DNA from 2 places in the Aquincola sp. J276 genome. Region 1 is predicted to be linked to the other one. Evidence: riboswitches for the same ligand, from Rfam matches in the RefSeq annotation. Region 1 holds a riboswitch; the other holds the start of a gene.
The links. A riboswitch is a leader RNA that binds a small molecule or an ion and turns the genes downstream of it on or off. The one in region 1 is predicted to bind thiamine pyrophosphate.

Region 1 (7,712 bases):
GATGCCCCAGGAGATGTTCTGGATCGCCAGGGCCAGCGCGAAGGTCTCCCGCGTCCAGCCACGGTCCATGGTGATCGGCTGCAGCCACAGGCCGAAGCCGTGACGGATGCCCATGGACAGCGTGACGATCAATGCGCCGCACAGCAGCACCTGGTTCATCGACAACGGACGTGCGGCGGCGGTGGACTTCATGCCGCCGAATCTATCCGAAACACAGCTTCACATTGGTGCGGGCGCGGACAAGGACCTGCCGTCGCAGGGCCCGGCCAGGGTCGGTCCCTAGAATCCGCGCCGATATGGCAAGCAAGCAATCCAGTTACGGCGAAGCGTCCATCCGCGTGCTGAAGGGCCTGGAGCCCGTCAAGCAGCGGCCGGGCATGTACACCCGCACCGACAACCCGCTGCACATCGTGCAGGAGGTGATCGACAACGCGGCCGACGAGGCCCTGGCCGGCCATGGCAAGCGCATCGCGGTGACGCTGCATGCAGACGGCTCCATCGGCGTGGACGACGACGGCCGCGGCATTCCGTTCGGCCTGCATCCCGAAGAGCAGGTGCCGGTGATCGAGATCGTCTACACAAGGCTGCATGCGGGCGGCAAGTTCGACAAGGGCTCGGGCGGGGCCTACAGCTTCTCGGGCGGCCTGCATGGCGTGGGCGTGAGCGTCACCAATGCCCTGGCCAGGCGACTTGAAGTGGCGGTGTGGCGCGATGGCCAGCATGCCCGGCTGGCCTTCTCCGGTGGCGACGTGGTGGAGCCCCTGACCGTGGCCAAGGCCGCGTCGGGCGACCGCAAGCACGGCACCAGCGTGCGCGTGTGGCCCGATGCCAAGTACTTCGAGAGTGCCGAGCTGCCGCGCGGCGAGCTGCTGCACCTCCTGCGCAGCAAGGCGGTGCTGATGCCGGGCGTGACGGTCACGCTGACCACCGAGAAGACCGGAGAGACCGTCACGTGGCTGTACAAGGGCGGCCTGCGCGACTACCTGATGCAGCACCTGGCGGCCGACCCGGTGATTCCGTTGTTCGAAGGCGAGCAGTTCGCAGGCGCGGCCGAGACCGAGAACTTCGCGGAAGGCGAGGGCGCCTCCTGGTGCGTGGCCTACACCGAAGAAGGCGCCACGCTGCGCGAGAGCTACGTCAACCTGATTCCCACGGTGGCCGGTGGCACGCACGAGGCCGGACTGAAGGACGGCCTGTTCGGCGCGATCAAGGGCTTCATCGAGATGCATTCGCTGATGCCCAAGGGCGTGAAGCTGATGCCCGAGGACGTGTTCTCGCGCGCGAGCTTCGTGCTGTCGGCCAAGGTGCTCGACCCGCAGTTCCAGGGCCAGATCAAGGAGCGCTTGAACAGCCGCGACGCGCTGCGGCTGGTGTCGGCCTTCACCAAGCCGGCGCTGGAGCTGTGGCTCAACCAGCATGTGGCCCACGGCAAGCGCCTGGCCGAGCTGGTGATCAAGCAGGCGCAGACCCGCCAGCGCGCCAGCCAGAAGGTGGAAAAGCGCAAGGGCTCCGGCGTGGCCGTGCTGCCGGGCAAGCTCACCGATTGCGAGAGCCGCGACCTGGCGCTCAACGAGGTGTTTCTGGTGGAGGGCGACTCCGCCGGCGGCAGCGCCAAGATGGGCCGCGACAAGGAGACGCAGGCTGTGCTGCCGCTGCGCGGCAAGGTGCTGAATGCGTGGGAGGTGGAGCGCGACCGGCTCTTTGCCAACAACGAGATCCACGACATCGCGGTGGCCATCGGCGTGGACCCGCACGGGCCCAATGACACGCCGGACCTGTCGGGCCTGCGCTACGGCAAGGTGTGCATCCTCAGCGATGCAGACGTCGACGGCTCGCACATCCAGGTGCTGCTGCTGACGCTGTTCTTCCGGCACTTCCCCAAGCTGATCGAGCGCGGCCACATCTACATCGCCAAGCCGCCGCTGTTCCGCATCGACGCACCGGCGCGCGGCAAAAAGCCCGCGGCCAAGATCTACGCGCTGGACGAAGGCGAGCAGGTCGCCGCACTGGACAAGCTGCGCAAGGAAGGCGCGCGCGAGGGCAGCTGGACGATCAGCCGCTTCAAGGGCCTGGGCGAGATGAGCGCCGAGCAGCTGTGGGACACCACGCTCAACCCCGACACGCGCCGCCTGCTGCGGGTGGACTTCGGTGCGCTGGACTTCGGCAGCACGGTGCAGTCGCTCACCAAGCTGATGGGCAAGGGCGAAGCCGCGGCGCGTCGTGAGCTGATGGAGCTGCGCGGCGACGACGTGGAAGTGGACGTGTGACGTCGCGTTTGAACTGCGCTGCCGGACCGCGCAGGTTCGGCGGCCGGGCAAAGAAAAAGGCCTTGCATCGCTGCAAGGCCTTCTTCTTCTGTTCTTGGCTCCCCGACCTGGGCTCGAACCAGGGACCTACGGATTAACAGTCCGGCGCTCTACCGACTGAGCTATCGGGGAACAGAGCCTCGCAGTATAGCGAGTTTTTTGGCTACGTCAAAGGTCTAGCTGGATGGATGCGCGAAAAGTCCTGGGCGCCAGCGGATACAGGTACGCGTGGCCGAACTGGAAGGGCGATTCGCGCCAGGCGCGCTTGTCGCCCACGTTGTCTACGCCCACGCGCCAGGTGAGCTGGCTGCGCGACAGACGCTGCACGTAGCGCGCACCGAGGTTCACCGTCGTCCAGCCCGGAATGGCGATGCTGTTGTCGTCCAGCACCATCTTGTCCGCCTCGTGCACCAGGCCGGCCTGCAGCTGCAGGCCGGGCAGTGCCGCGGGGGCATAGCTGCCCGCAAGGCGGAAGGAGCGCGGCGGCACGTTGGTGGGGCGGTTGCCGTTCAAGCTGTCATCGCTGCTGTTGCGCAGCCGGGCCTGCAGCCACATCGCGCTGCCGCGCAGCTGCCAGGGCCCATGGCTCCAGCCGAGCGCCGCTTCCAGGCCGCGGTGGCGGGCGCTGCCGTCGGGGCGGCGCAGGCACTGGTCATTGGCATCGCACAGGTCGGCGGCCCGCGGGCGGTCGATCTGGAAGGCCACCAGCGAGGCGCTGACGTCATCGCGCTCGTGCTTGATACCCAGCTCGGTCTGCCGGCTCTTGAGCGCCGGCAGCGCCTGTCCTGCGTTGACGTAGAAGCTGCGGTTGGGCACCACGTCGGACTCCAGGCCCTGGCCCCAACTTGCATAGACAACCGTGGCCGGCGTCCACTGCCAGCTGGCGGCCAGCCAGGGCAGGGTCTCGCTCTGGCCGTAGCCGGTGGCGCGCGAGCCGTCGGTGCGCACGCTGTCGCGGTGCAGCCGCGTGTGCCGCAGGCCGGCCCACAGCCGCCAGTCGGCCGACAGCTGCACCATGTCGCGCAGGTACAGCTCGGTGCTGCGTTCGTCGCGCTCGGTGTTCTCGTCGGTCAGCTCGGGCGCAGGCTCGGTCACCGCCGTGCCGTCGATGTGGCCGGTGCCGGTGTAGTTGTAGGCCTGGCCCTGGGCGCGGCTCTTGAAGCGGGTGAACAGCACGCCGGTGCTGAACTGGTGGCGCAGGCCGGCCAGCACCGGGCTGCCGGCCAGTGAGAAGTCCAGTGCATCGCTGCGGCGGCGTTCGTTGTCGCTGCGGAAGTCGTAGAGGTCGAAGCTGCCGTCGCTGCAATAGCGGTCGTAGCGGTCTTCGGCGCTGCAGCCGTAGGGATAGGCCAGCCGGTCGTCGGTGCTCAGGTGCTGCGTCATGCCGTGCGCGGTGAAGCGCCAGCCCGAGCCCAGCTGCTGCTGCAGCCGCAGCGATGCGGTGTTGCCCTCCATCACCACCGGCAGCGACCAGGGCTGGTTGTTGAGGTTGGTGCGTGGGTCGATGCGTCGTGCCGAGGGCAGGCTGTCGCCCAACAGGCTGAAGCCGGGCACGCTGGGCTGGCTCTGGCGGGAATGCTCGAACTCGGCCTCCACCAGCGTGCCCGGTGCGATGCGCCAATCGCCGGCCACGGCCAGCTGGCGGCGATGACCTTCGAGCGAGCGCACCTGCGGGTCGAGATGGTCGTAGGCCGCATTGACGCGCAGGCCGAAGGCTTCGTGCGCGCCGAAGCGCTGGCTGAGGTCGGTGGCCACGCCGATGCTGCCCTGCTCACGCCACTCCAGGGAGGCGCTGCGCACCGCGGCGTCCGGCCGCTTGACCACGAAGTTCACCAGGCCGCCCGGCGCGCTGGTGCCGGCCTGGATGCCGCTGGTGCCCTTGAACACCTCGATGCGCTCCTTGTTGGCCATGCCGATGCTGGTCTCGGCATTGATGGGCAGGCCGTCGCGGCGGTAGTTGAAGCGGTTGTCCAGCGTGTAGCCCCGCACGGAGAGGAAGCTCCAGTAGCCGTCGGAGTTGTAGGCATCGGACAGGCTGGCATCCAGCCGGGTGATGTCGGACAGGCGCTCGACGCCGGCGTCCAGCAGCGCGGTGCCGCCCAGCACGGTGCCGGCAAAGGGGGGCCCTGGACAAGGGCAGCTCGCCGAAGCCGCCGATGCCCGGCGCGGCCTGCAGCGTGCGGCCGGTGATCTCCACCGTCTGCGCGGCCTGCTGGGCCCAGGCCGGCAGGCCGAGCACGCAGGCGGCGGCGGCCGCCAGCGAGTGGAGGGAAAAGCGGAACGGTGCGGAAGCCATCGTGGTCTCGGGTCGATGGCAGGGCGGCAAAGCGGAGGCTGCATGCGGCACCGCGGGCGGCGGTGCGGCGGACCAGGTCCGTCGGCTTCCCTGCGCGAGGATTACCTCAATCAGGTTCAAAGGGACTGTCTCAGTCGGCCCGCTTGCGCAGGCCAACACCCCCAGCGAAGTGCCGCAGGCCCTGAGGCCGCGGCGGGGGCGATTCTAGGGCGCGCCGTTCCGTGGCCATAATTGGCGCTTGCTAGGGGTGTCGTGCGACGCACGACTGAGAAACACCCTTTGAACCTGAACTGGGTCATGCCAGCGGAGGGAAGCAGCACCGGCCCCAGGGCGGTCACTCTTCTTCCGGCGCGCGTGCCCGCTCATGCGAAGGAAGCTGCGATGACCACCGAATCCGCCGCCCCCCGCCTGCCGCTATGCCCGGGTGCTGACCATCGCCGGCTCCGACAGCGGCGGCGGCGCCGGCATCCAGGCCGACCTCAAGACCTTTGCCGCGCTGGGCTGCTACGGCAGCAGCGCGATCACTGCCATCACCGCGCAGAACACGCTGGGTGTGCGCGCCATCCATGCGGTGCCGACGGAGGTGCTGGCCGCGCAGATCGACGCGGTGGCCGAGGACATCGGCTGCGACGCGGTGAAGATCGGCATGCTGCATTCGGCCGCCACCGTGCAGTGCGTGGCCGCAGCGATCGACCGCCACGGCCTGCGGCCGGTGGTGCTGGACCCGGTGATGATCGCCACCAGCGGCGCAGCCTTGATCGATGCCGCCGCGGTGCAGGTGATCGTGCAGGCGCTGTTCCCCCGGGTGGCGCTCGTCACGCCCAACCTGGACGAGGCCGCGCTGCTGCTGGGCCGCGCCATCGTGTCGGTGGACGAGCTGGACGGCGCGGCCAATGCCCTGCTGGAGCTGGGCGCGCAGGCGGTGCTGCTGAAGGGCGGGCACCTGCCGGGCGACACGGTCGTGGACGTGCTGAAGTCCCGCGAAGGCCTGCATCGGCGCTTCCAGGCGCCGCGCCTGCACAGCCGCAACCTGCACGGCACCGGCTGCACCTTGTCCTCCGCCGTGGCGGCGGCGCTGGCACTGGGCCAGCCGATGGCCGATGCGGTGGCTGCCGCACACGCCTACGTGCAGCAGGCCCTGCGGCACGGCGCGGCGGTGCGCACCGGTGCGGGCAACGGGCCGCTCAACCATGGCCATGCACCGCGGCCCGTGCAGCTGCGGCCGCTGGCCGGCGAGGGGCGGGCGGCATGAGTCGCGTCGGGATCGCCGGGGCCGGCTTGCTGGGCCGCCTGCTGGCCTGGCGGCTGGCGGCTGCCGGCCACGAGGTGCAGGTGTTCGATCCCGCAGCGGGCCCGGACGACCGCACGCCGCCGCAGGCGGTCGGCTGGACCGCGGCCGGCATGCTGAGCCCCATCGCCGAGCTGGAAACGGCCGACCTGCGCACTGCGCAACGGGGCTGGCGTTCGCTGGACCTCTGGGCGCGGTGGCTGCCGCAGTTGTCCAGGCAAGTTCACTTCCGGCGCGAAGGCAGCCTGCTGCTGGCCCATCGCGGCGATGCCGGCAGCGCCCAGCGGCTGCTGGCGGTGCTGCTGGCCAAGGCAGCCGGCCGGGCCGACCAGCCGCAGCCGCGGCCGTTGTCGGCGGCCGAGCTGGCCGCGCTGGAGCCTGCGGTGCACGGCCCCGCGCTGGCCTGGCTGTTGCCGGGTGAAGGCCAGCTGCACTGCGTGCAGGCGATGCAGGCCCTGGCGCACGAGGCCACGGGGCAAGGCGTGCGCTGGCATTGGCGCATGCCGGTGCAGCAGGTGGATGCCGGCCGGCTGGATGGCCAGGCCTACGACCATGTGTTCGACGTGCGCGGCCTGGGGGCGCGGCCGCAGCTGCCGGTGCGCGGCGTGCGGGGCGAGCTGCTGTGGGTGCAGGCGCGGGGCCTGGTGCTGCACCGGCCGCTGCGCCTGCTGCATCCGCGCTGGCGGGTCTACCTGGTGCCGCGGCCTGACGACATCGTGCTGGTGGGCGCCACCGAGGTGGAGTCGGAAGACCGATCGCCCATCTCGGTGCGCAGCCTGCTGGGCCTGTTGAGCGCGGCGCACAGCGTGCTGCCGGAGCTGGCCGAGGGCCGGGTGCTGCACATGGAGACCAACCTGCGCCCCGCCTTGCCCGACAACCTGCCGCAGCTGCAGGTGGCGGCGGGCCTCACCCGCATCAACGGCCTGTTCCGCCATGGCTGGCTGCTGGCACCGGCCCTGGTGGAAGAGGCGCTGGCCGCCAGCGGCTTGCGGGAGGCGGCATGAACGCCCGTGCCGACGCTTCCGACGACGCCATCCCCGTGCAGGTGGCCGGCCAGCACCTGCAGCTGCCCGCCGGCTGCACGCTGGCCCAGCTGATCGAACGCCTGGGCCATGCGCCGCAGGACGTGGCCACCGCGGTCAACGGCGGCTTCGTGCCGCGGGATGCGCGGGCCGGCCACCGGCTGCAGCCCGGGGACCAGGTGCATTGCTTCAAACCCATCGTGGGAGGTTGATCGTGTCAAGCATTTCGAACCACAGCGCCGAGCAGGACGATTTCGTGCTGGCCGGCGTGCCGCTGCGCAGCCGCTTCCTGCTGGGCACGGCCGGCTATCCGTCGCCGCAGGTGCTGCAGCAGGCCATCGCGGCTTCCGGCGCGCAGGTGGTGACGGTGGGGCTCAAGCGCGAACTGGCCGGCGATGCCGGTGCGCACGGCGGCTTCATCGACATCATCCGCGCCAGCGGTGCGCGGCTGCTGCCCAACACCGCCGGCTGTCGCAGCGCGCGCGAGGCCATCATGCTGGCGCACATGGCGCGCGAGCTGCTGGGCACGCACTGGATCAAGCTCGAGGTGGTGGGCGACGAGCACACGCTGCAGCCCGATCCCTTCGAGCTGGTGACGGCCGCAGCGCAGCTGGTGATCGACGGCTTCGAGGTCTTCCCGTACTGCACCGACGACCTGGTGACCTGCCAGCGGCTGATGGACGCCGGCTGCAGCATCCTCATGCCGTGGGGCGCGCCCATCGGCTCGGCGCAGGGCCTGCTCAACCCGTGGGCGCTGCGCACCCTGCGCGCCCGCCTGCCGCAGGCCACGCTGATCGTCG
Region 2 (7,712 bases), 750 kb from region 1:
GGAAGCCGAGGCCGGTGAAGTGGTACTGAACGCTGAGCGTGGGCGGCAGGTGCTTCAGCGTGCCGATCTTGTCGCCGCCGGCGCGCAGGTCATGCTTCTGCGGGTAGGTCAGCACCAGCTCGGCCGCGATGTTGGGCGTGAAGAAGTAGGTGATGTCGACCTCGGGGAAGGTCTTGTTCTTCAGGCTCAGGTCGAGGCCAGTGCTGTCCTTGTCCGCCGAGTCGAGATGCAGCACGCGGCCACGCACGATCCAGTTGCCGGTGTCCTGCGCCTGGGCGGCAGCGGGCACGGCGGCGATCGTGAGGGTGGCAGCTGCGGCGAGCGCCAGCGCGTTCCAGCGCTTGTTCATGTGAGCTCCTTGAGGGATGTAGAGGGCCGGGCTTGTGCGGCCCGTGCCTCATTACCCCCGCGCGGTGGCGCACGCCCGTTTGAGCCAGCGCAAAGCCGCCACCCCGCCGTGCTGCACCGCCGCGGCCGCTTGATGCAGGTCAAGCACGCGGCTGCGGCGGCGTGGCGCTCAGCCCACGGGCTGGATGGGCACGTACAGCTCGCCGCCTGCGGCGCGGAACTCGGCCGACTTCTCGCCCATGCCCCGGGCCGCGAACTCGCGCACCTCCTGCGTGATCTTCATCGAGCAGAACTTGGGGCCGCACATGGAGCAGAAGTGGGCCACCTTGCTGGCGTCCTTGGGCAGCGTCTCGTCATGAAAGCTGCGGGCGGTGTCCGGGTCCAGGCCCAGGTTGAACTGGTCGGTCCAGCGGAACTCGAAGCGCGCCTTCGACAGCGCATCGTCGCGCGCCCGCGCCCCCGGATGGCCCTTGGCCACGTCGGCTGCATGCGCCGCGATCTTGTAGGCGACGATGCCCTGCTTGACGTCCTCCCGGTCGGGCAGGCCCAGGTGTTCCTTGGGCGTCACGTAGCACAGCATCGCGGTGCCCATCCAGCCGATCATCGCGGCACCGATGGCGCTGGCGATGTGATCGTAGCCCGGCGCGATGTCGATGGTCAGCGGGCCCAGCGTGTAGAACGGCGCCTCGTGGCAGTGCTTCAGCTGCTCGTCCATGTTGGCCTGGATCAGGTGCATCGGCACATGGCCCGGGCCTTCGATCATGGTCTGCACATCGTGCTGCCAGGCCAGCTTCGTCAGCTCGCCCAGCGTGCGCAGCTCGGCGAACTGCGCTTCGTCGTTGGCATCGGCGGCGCTGCCGGGGCGCAGGCCATCGCCCAGCGAGAAGCTCACGTCGTACGCCTTCATGATCTCGCAGATCTCCTCGAAGTGCGTGTACAGGAAGCTCTCCTGGTGGTGGGCGATGCACCACTTGGCCATGATCGACCCGCCGCGCGAGACGATGCCGGTGCGCCGCTGCGCCGTGAGGTGGATGAACGGCAGCCGCAGCCCGGCATGGATGGTGAAGTAGTCCACCCCCTGCTCGGCCTGCTCGATCAGCGTGTCGCGGTACAGCGCCCAGGTCAGGTCCTCGGCCACGCCGCCCACCTTCTCCAGCGCCTGGTAGATGGGCACGGTGCCGATGGGCACCGGGCTGTTGCGCAGGATCCAGTCGCGCGTGGTGTGGATGTGGCGGCCGGTGCTCAGGTCCATCACGTTGTCAGCGCCCCAGCGGATGGCCCACACCAGCTTCTCCACCTCTTCCTCGATGCTGCTGGTGACGGCCGAGTTGCCGATGTTGGCGTTGATCTTCACCTTGAAGTGGCGGCCGATGGCCATCGGCTCCACCTCGGGGTGGTTGATGTTGGCCGGGATGATGGCGCGGCCGCGGGCCACTTCGTCGCGCACGAATTCCGGCGTGATGACGGCGGGCAGCCGCGCGCCCATGCCGTTGCCGGCCAGGCGCTGCTCGCGCTGCGCATCGGCCAGGTACTCGGCCATCCACTCGCGCTTGCCGTTCTCGCGCAGGGCCACGTATTCCATCTCGGGCGTGACGATGCCGCGGCGGGCGTAATGCATCTGCGTGACGTTGGCACCGGACTTGGCGCGGCGCGGCGTGCGCTGCAGTGCCGCGGCCTCGGCGCGCAGCTGCGCGATGCGCGCGCTGTCGCGCTCGTCGTGCCGCAGGCCGTCGTCCAGGCCATGGCGCAGGCGGCCTGCATAGTGCTCGGTGCCGTCGCGTTCGCTGATCCATGCGCCGCGCACATCGGGCAGGCCGCGGCGCACGTCGATGAGGGCGGCGGGGTCGGTGTAGGGGCCGGAGGTGTCGTACAGCGAGACCACTTCGCCGTTGCTCAGGGCCACGTCGCGCACCGGCACGCGCAGGTCGGCGCGGCTGCCGGTGATCCAGGCCTTGGTGGAAGCGGGAAAGGGCTCGCGGGTGCGTTGCAGCAACTGCGCGAGTTGGTCGGGGGCGTTCATGCGGGTCTCCTTCGTGGCGTGGCGATGCATGCTCCGAAGGCCGGCCCGGCGCATGCCCCTCGAAGGCACGCACCCGTCCTGACACAACAGCTCTTCTTCCGCCGGTACTAACCGGTTCAAGTTCGCGGGTTCGGATTCACCATCTCAGCGGGCCTGTCGGCCTGCACCCCGGAGCGGGGGCGATTGTGGGAGGCCCGCGGCGCGGGTGTCAACGTGTTGCCCCTGCCGCCCACGGCGGCATGCGGGCGGTGATAGCGTGGCCGCATGAGCCTGCTGTTGTCCGCCCTCGACCAATCCGTTTCCCTTGCCGGCCATGGCGAAGACGCCGCCATCCGCGACACCGTGGGCCTGGCCACGCATTGCGAGGCCGAGGGCTACCACCGCTTCTGGCTCAGCGAGCACCATGCGCTGCCCACCATCATCGGCACCGCGCCCGAGGTGCTGATGGCCGCGGTGGCGGCCACCACGCAGCGCATCCGCATCGGCAGCGCGGGCGTGATGCTGCCGCACTACTCGGCCTTCAAGGTGGCCGAGCAGTTCCGCGTGCTGGAGGCGCTGGCCCCGGGCCGCATCGACCTGGGCGTGGGCCGCGCGCCCGGTGGCGACATGCGCACCGCGATGGCCCTCAATCCCAACGCCCATCATGCGGCCGAGCACTTCCCGCAGCAGGTGCGCGACCTGCAGGCCTGGACGGCCGGCCTGCCGCACAACGGCATCACCGCCCACCCGCGCGGCCCACATGCGCCGCAGGTGTGGATCCTGGGCAGCAGCGACTACGGCGCGCAGCTGGCGGCGCACTTCGGCCTGCCCTATGCCTTTGCCTACTTCTTCATGGACGGCCAGGGCGTGGAGCAGGCGCTGCGCCTGTACCGTGAGCTCTACCAACCCAGCGAACGCCATCCCGTGCCGCTGCCCACCATCTGCGTGTGGGCGCTGGCCGCGGACACCGAGGAAGAAGCCCGCCACCATGCGCTGAGCCGCGAGCGCTGGCGCGTGGACCGCGCGCGAGGCGTGCTGGGCCCGCTGCAACCGCCCGACGCCGTCGCCGCGCGCGGCTTCACCGAGGCCGAGATGGCCACGGTGGCGCCGATGCGCCGCAAGGCCTTCGTGGGCACCGGCGCGCAGGTGGCGGCGATGCTCAAGGACATCGCCGAGGAACTGCAGCTCGGCGAGATCGTCATCAACACCTGGGCCCACGACCCGCTGGTGCGCCGGCGCTCCTATTCGCTCATCGCCAAGGCGATGCGCGAAGGCTGATGCCTTACTTGTACGGCACGTAGTCGATCGGCACGAAGCGGTATCCACCCGCCTCGGGCCGCAGCCGGCCAATGCCCGGGAAGGGCAGATGCCCCGCGGCCACGAGGTAGCCGCCCTTGGCCGCGTCGGCATACGCATTGCGGCGTTCGCCCATCGCCGCCTTGCTGTCGGTGTCGAACTGGATGGTGACGTTGGGCTGCGCGAACTGCACCGCCGACACATGCATCAGGTCGCCCCACAGCACCAGCTTCTGGCCCCTGGATTCGACGGCATAGACGCTGTGGCCCGGCGTATGGCCATAGGCACGCAGCGCCCGGACGCCCGGCACCAGCTCGGTGTTGCCGTCGAAGGTCTTGAGTGCGCCTGCATCGGCGTACGGCTTGGCGGCGGCCATCGCGCCCTGGAAGAAGCCCTGCGCTTCCTTGGGCGCCTTGGCCATCTCCGCCTCGCTCAGCCAGTAGGCCGCGTCGCGCTGGTCCACGTGCAACGTGGCATTCGGAAAGGCCCGCTGGCCGGCGGCCATGGCACCGCCCACGTGGTCGGGATGCAGGTGGGTGATGAGCACCGCGTCCACCTGCTCGGGCTGGTAGCCGGCGGCCTTCAGGTTGGCCATCAGCTGGCCCAGCGACGGGCCGAACAGCCCGGCCGCGCCCGCGTCGATCAACACCAGCTGGCTGCCGGTGTTGATCAGGTAGCCGTTGACCGAGGTGCGCAGCGGATTGCTGGCAAAGGACTGCTTCATCAGCTTGTCCACCTGCGCCGGCTTGACGTTGGTGAGGAGCTGCTTGACGTCCAGGTCGATCGCGCCGTCGAACAGCGCGGTCACCTCGAAGTCGCCCAGCGCCATGCGGTAGAAGCCCGGTGCCTGGGTGCCCACCTGCGGCGCGGCGGCCTGGGCGGCGGTCGCGGCCAGCAGGCTGAGGCCGAGGGCGGCCTGACCGAGACGTTGACGGAATGCCTTGTTCATCGTTTCCTCCTGTGCAAAGGCGCAGGAGGTTACGACGAGTCAGGCCCGTTCGAACTTGAACACCGCCACGCTGGCCAGCAGGTTGGGCAGCCGGCGCACCGGCCGGCCGTGCTGGATGCCGAAGCTCTCGATCACCGACAGCCCGTTCTTGCGCGCCAGCACTTCGAAGTCGGCATAGGTGCCCACGCGGATGTTGGGCGTGTCGTACCACTCGTAAGGCAGCACCCGCGTCACCGGCATGCGGCCCGAGGCCACGCGGATGCGGTTGGGCCAGTGCGCGAAGTTGGGGAAGCTGACGATGCCGATGCGGCCCACGCGCGCGGTTTCCTGCAGCATCTTCTCGGTATTGCGCAGGTGCTGCAGGGTGTCCAGCTGCAGCACCACGTCGAAGGACTGGTCCTCGAACAGCGCCAGGCCCTCTTCCAGGTTGAGCTGCAGCACCTTCACGTCGCGGCGGATGCAGGCCGCGACCTTGGCATCGTCGATCTCCACGCCGAAGCCGCGGCACTGCTGATGCTCGCGCAGGTGCGCCAGCAGTGCGCCGTCGCCGCAGCCCAGGTCGAGCACGCGACTGCCCACCGGCACCAGCGACGCTATCGTCTCCATGTCCGCCCTGTCACTCATGCCGCGAACTCCTTGGCCACGTTGGCGAAGTAGGCGCGCAGCACGGCGTGGTAGCGCGGGTCTTCCAGCAGGAAGGCGTCGTGGCCGTGCGGTGCGTCGATCTCGGCGTAGCTGACGTCGCGCTGGTTGTCGACCAGGGCCTTGACGATCTCGCGCGAGCGGGCCGGCGAGAAGCGCCAGTCGGTGGTGAAGCTCACCAGCATGAACTTGGCCTGCGCGGCAGCGAAGGCGCGCGTCAGGTCGCCGCCATGCGCGAGCGCGGGGTCGAAGTAGTCCAGCGCCCGGGTGATCAGCAGGTAGGTGTTGGCGTCGAAGTACTCGCTGAACTTCTCGCCCTGGTAGCGCAGGTAGCTCTCGATCTGGAACTCGATGTCCTGCGTGCTGTAGCCGAGCTCGGCGGCGCGCAGGCTGCGGCCGAACTTGGCTTCCATCGAGTCGTCCGACAGGTAGGTGATGTGGCCGATCATGCGGGCCACGCGCAGGCCGCGCGCCGGCACCACGCCATGGGCATAGAAGTGCCCGCCATGGAAGTCGGGGTCGGTGACGATGGCCCGCCGCGCCACCTCGTTGAAGGCGATGTTCTGCGCCGACAGGTTGGGCGCGGTGGCCACCGCCACGCAGTGCCGCAGCCGCTGCGGATGGCGCAGCGACCAGCTCAGCGCCTGCATGCCGCCCAGGCTGCCGCCCAGCACCGCGGCCAGCTGGGTGATGCCCAGGCGGTCGAGCAAACGGGCCTGCGCGTCCACCCAGTCTTCCACCGTCATCACCGGGAAGTCGGCGCCATAGGGCCGGCCGCCGGCGGCGGGGTCGGGGTTGGCATGCATCGGGCCGGTGGAGCCGAAGCACGAGCCCGGGTTGTTGATGCCGATGACGAAGAAGCGGTCGGTGTCCAGCGGCTTGCCGGGGCCCACCAGGTTGTCCCACCAGCCCTCGCTGCGGTCCTGGCCTTCGTAGGTGCCCGCCACGTGGTGCGAGGCATTGAGCGCATGGCACACCAGCACCGCGTTGCTGCGGTCGGCGTTCAGCGTGCCGTAGGTTTCATAGACCAGCGTGTAGTCGGCGAGCTTCGCGCCGCTCTTGAGCGGCAGCGGCTCGGCGAACTGCATGCGCTGCGGTGTGACGTGTCCAAGGGATGCCATCAACAAAGAACCCGGTGCCGCCAAAGAAGCGGACACCGGGCCGGGCATCCCTCTTTAGCAGTATTTGTTGAGCGCCCGCAATCTGAGAAGCAAATCGGCGCTGGGGTTTGGAGTGTACTCAACCGTCCTGGTTGATGCGCTCGATCAGCTCGCCCAGCACCTTCTCCGCCTGGTCGTTCTCGACCTGGCACGTCCCGGCCGCATGGTGGCCGCCGCCGCCGTACTGCAGCATCAGCGCGCCCACGTCGGTCTTGCTGCTGCGGTCGAGGATGCTCTTGCCGGTGGCGAATACCGTGTTGCGCTGCTGCACGCCCCACATCACGTGGATGGAGATGTTCGTCTGCGGGAACAGCGCGTAGATCATGAAGCGGTTGGCCGCGAAGATGGTCTCCTCGTGCCGGAGGTCCAGCACCACCAGGTTGCCGTGCACCGTGGCGCAACGGGTGATCTGCTCCTTGGCGCGCTCCGCATGCTCGAAGTACAGCTCCACCCGCTCCTTCACGTCGGGCAGGCCCAGGATGTCGTTGATGCCGTGGTTACGGCAGTAGGCGATCAGGTCCATCATCAGCGCGTAGTTGCTGATGCGGAAGTTGCGGAAGCGGCCCAGCCCGGTGCGCGCGTCCATCAGGTAGTTCAGCAGCACCCAGCCGCTGGGATTCAGGATCTCGTCGCGGCTGAACTGGGCGGCGTCGGCCTTGTCCACCGCGGCCATCATGTCGGGCGCGATCGTCGGGAAGCGCGCCGCGCCGCCGAAATGGTCGTACACCACGCGGGCGGCCGAGGGTGCCTTGGCGTCGATCACGTGGTTGGGCCGCTCGCCGGTGTTGCGCAGGGTTTCCGACGCATGGTGGTCGAAAGCCATGTGCACGCCCGGCACGTAGGGCAGGTTGGTGGTGATGTCGCGCGCCGTCACTTCCACCTTGCCGTCCTGCATGTCCTTCGGGTGCACGAACTTGATCTCGTCGATCATCTTCAGCTCGTTCAGCAGCACGGCGCAAACCAGGCCGTCGAAGTCGCTGCGGGTGATGAGGCGGTAGGTGGGCTGGGTCATGGTGGCTTTCGGTGTTCGAATGGCGTGGCCGGATTTCGGCAGGGCTGGCGCCGACTGAAGCGCGCCACAGTGTCGAGATCCTTTACACGCCCCGTGAACAGCGCCGCCGAATTTGAGCCAAGTGCTTGATTTCATTGAGGATTACCAAGGTGGCACGGTGTCTGCTTTAAAGGCTCGCAACAGCTTTCACCCCACGGGAGTCCACACATGTTCAAGACCAAGCTCATCGCCGGCGCCGCCCTCGCCGCCCTGATTGGCGCCGCTACCGCCGCCCCGACCTTCAAGGTCCAGGAAGGCGCGCTGACC

Region 2: linked by a shared signal. The riboswitch ahead of thiC (phosphomethylpyrimidine synthase ThiC) and the one ahead of thiD (bifunctional hydroxymethylpyrimidine kinase/phosphomethylpyrimidine kinase) in region 1 are both predicted to bind thiamine pyrophosphate.

Annotation. Positions count from the first base shown of each region.
Region 1 is NZ_JAJONC010000001.1:1,788,183-1,795,894, reverse strand. It holds gene LRS14_RS08145 (MFS transporter) at 1-192, opposite strand, end outside; gene LRS14_RS08140 (DNA topoisomerase IV subunit B) at 297-2,267, shown strand; tRNA gene LRS14_RS08135 (tRNA-Asn) at 2,363-2,438, opposite strand; gene LRS14_RS08130 (TonB-dependent siderophore receptor) at 2,475-4,412, opposite strand; TPP riboswitch at 4,673-4,775, opposite strand; TPP riboswitch at 4,836-4,931, shown strand; gene thiD (bifunctional hydroxymethylpyrimidine kinase/phosphomethylpyrimidine kinase) at 5,027-5,854, shown strand; gene LRS14_RS08120 (FAD-dependent oxidoreductase) at 5,851-6,894, shown strand; gene thiS (sulfur carrier protein ThiS) at 6,891-7,124, shown strand; gene LRS14_RS08110 (thiazole synthase) at 7,127-7,712, shown strand, end outside.
Region 2 is NZ_JAJONC010000001.1:2,538,995-2,546,706, forward strand. It holds gene LRS14_RS11630 (OmpW family protein) at 1-349, opposite strand, end outside; gene thiC (phosphomethylpyrimidine synthase ThiC) at 518-2,368, opposite strand; TPP riboswitch at 2,445-2,549, opposite strand; gene LRS14_RS11640 (LLM class flavin-dependent oxidoreductase) at 2,639-3,625, shown strand; gene LRS14_RS11645 (MBL fold metallo-hydrolase) at 3,630-4,592, opposite strand; gene metW (methionine biosynthesis protein MetW) at 4,632-5,216, opposite strand; gene LRS14_RS11655 (homoserine O-acetyltransferase) at 5,213-6,355, opposite strand; gene LRS14_RS11660 (exopolyphosphatase) at 6,474-7,406, opposite strand; gene pepA (flocculation-associated PEP-CTERM protein PepA) at 7,614-7,712, shown strand, end outside.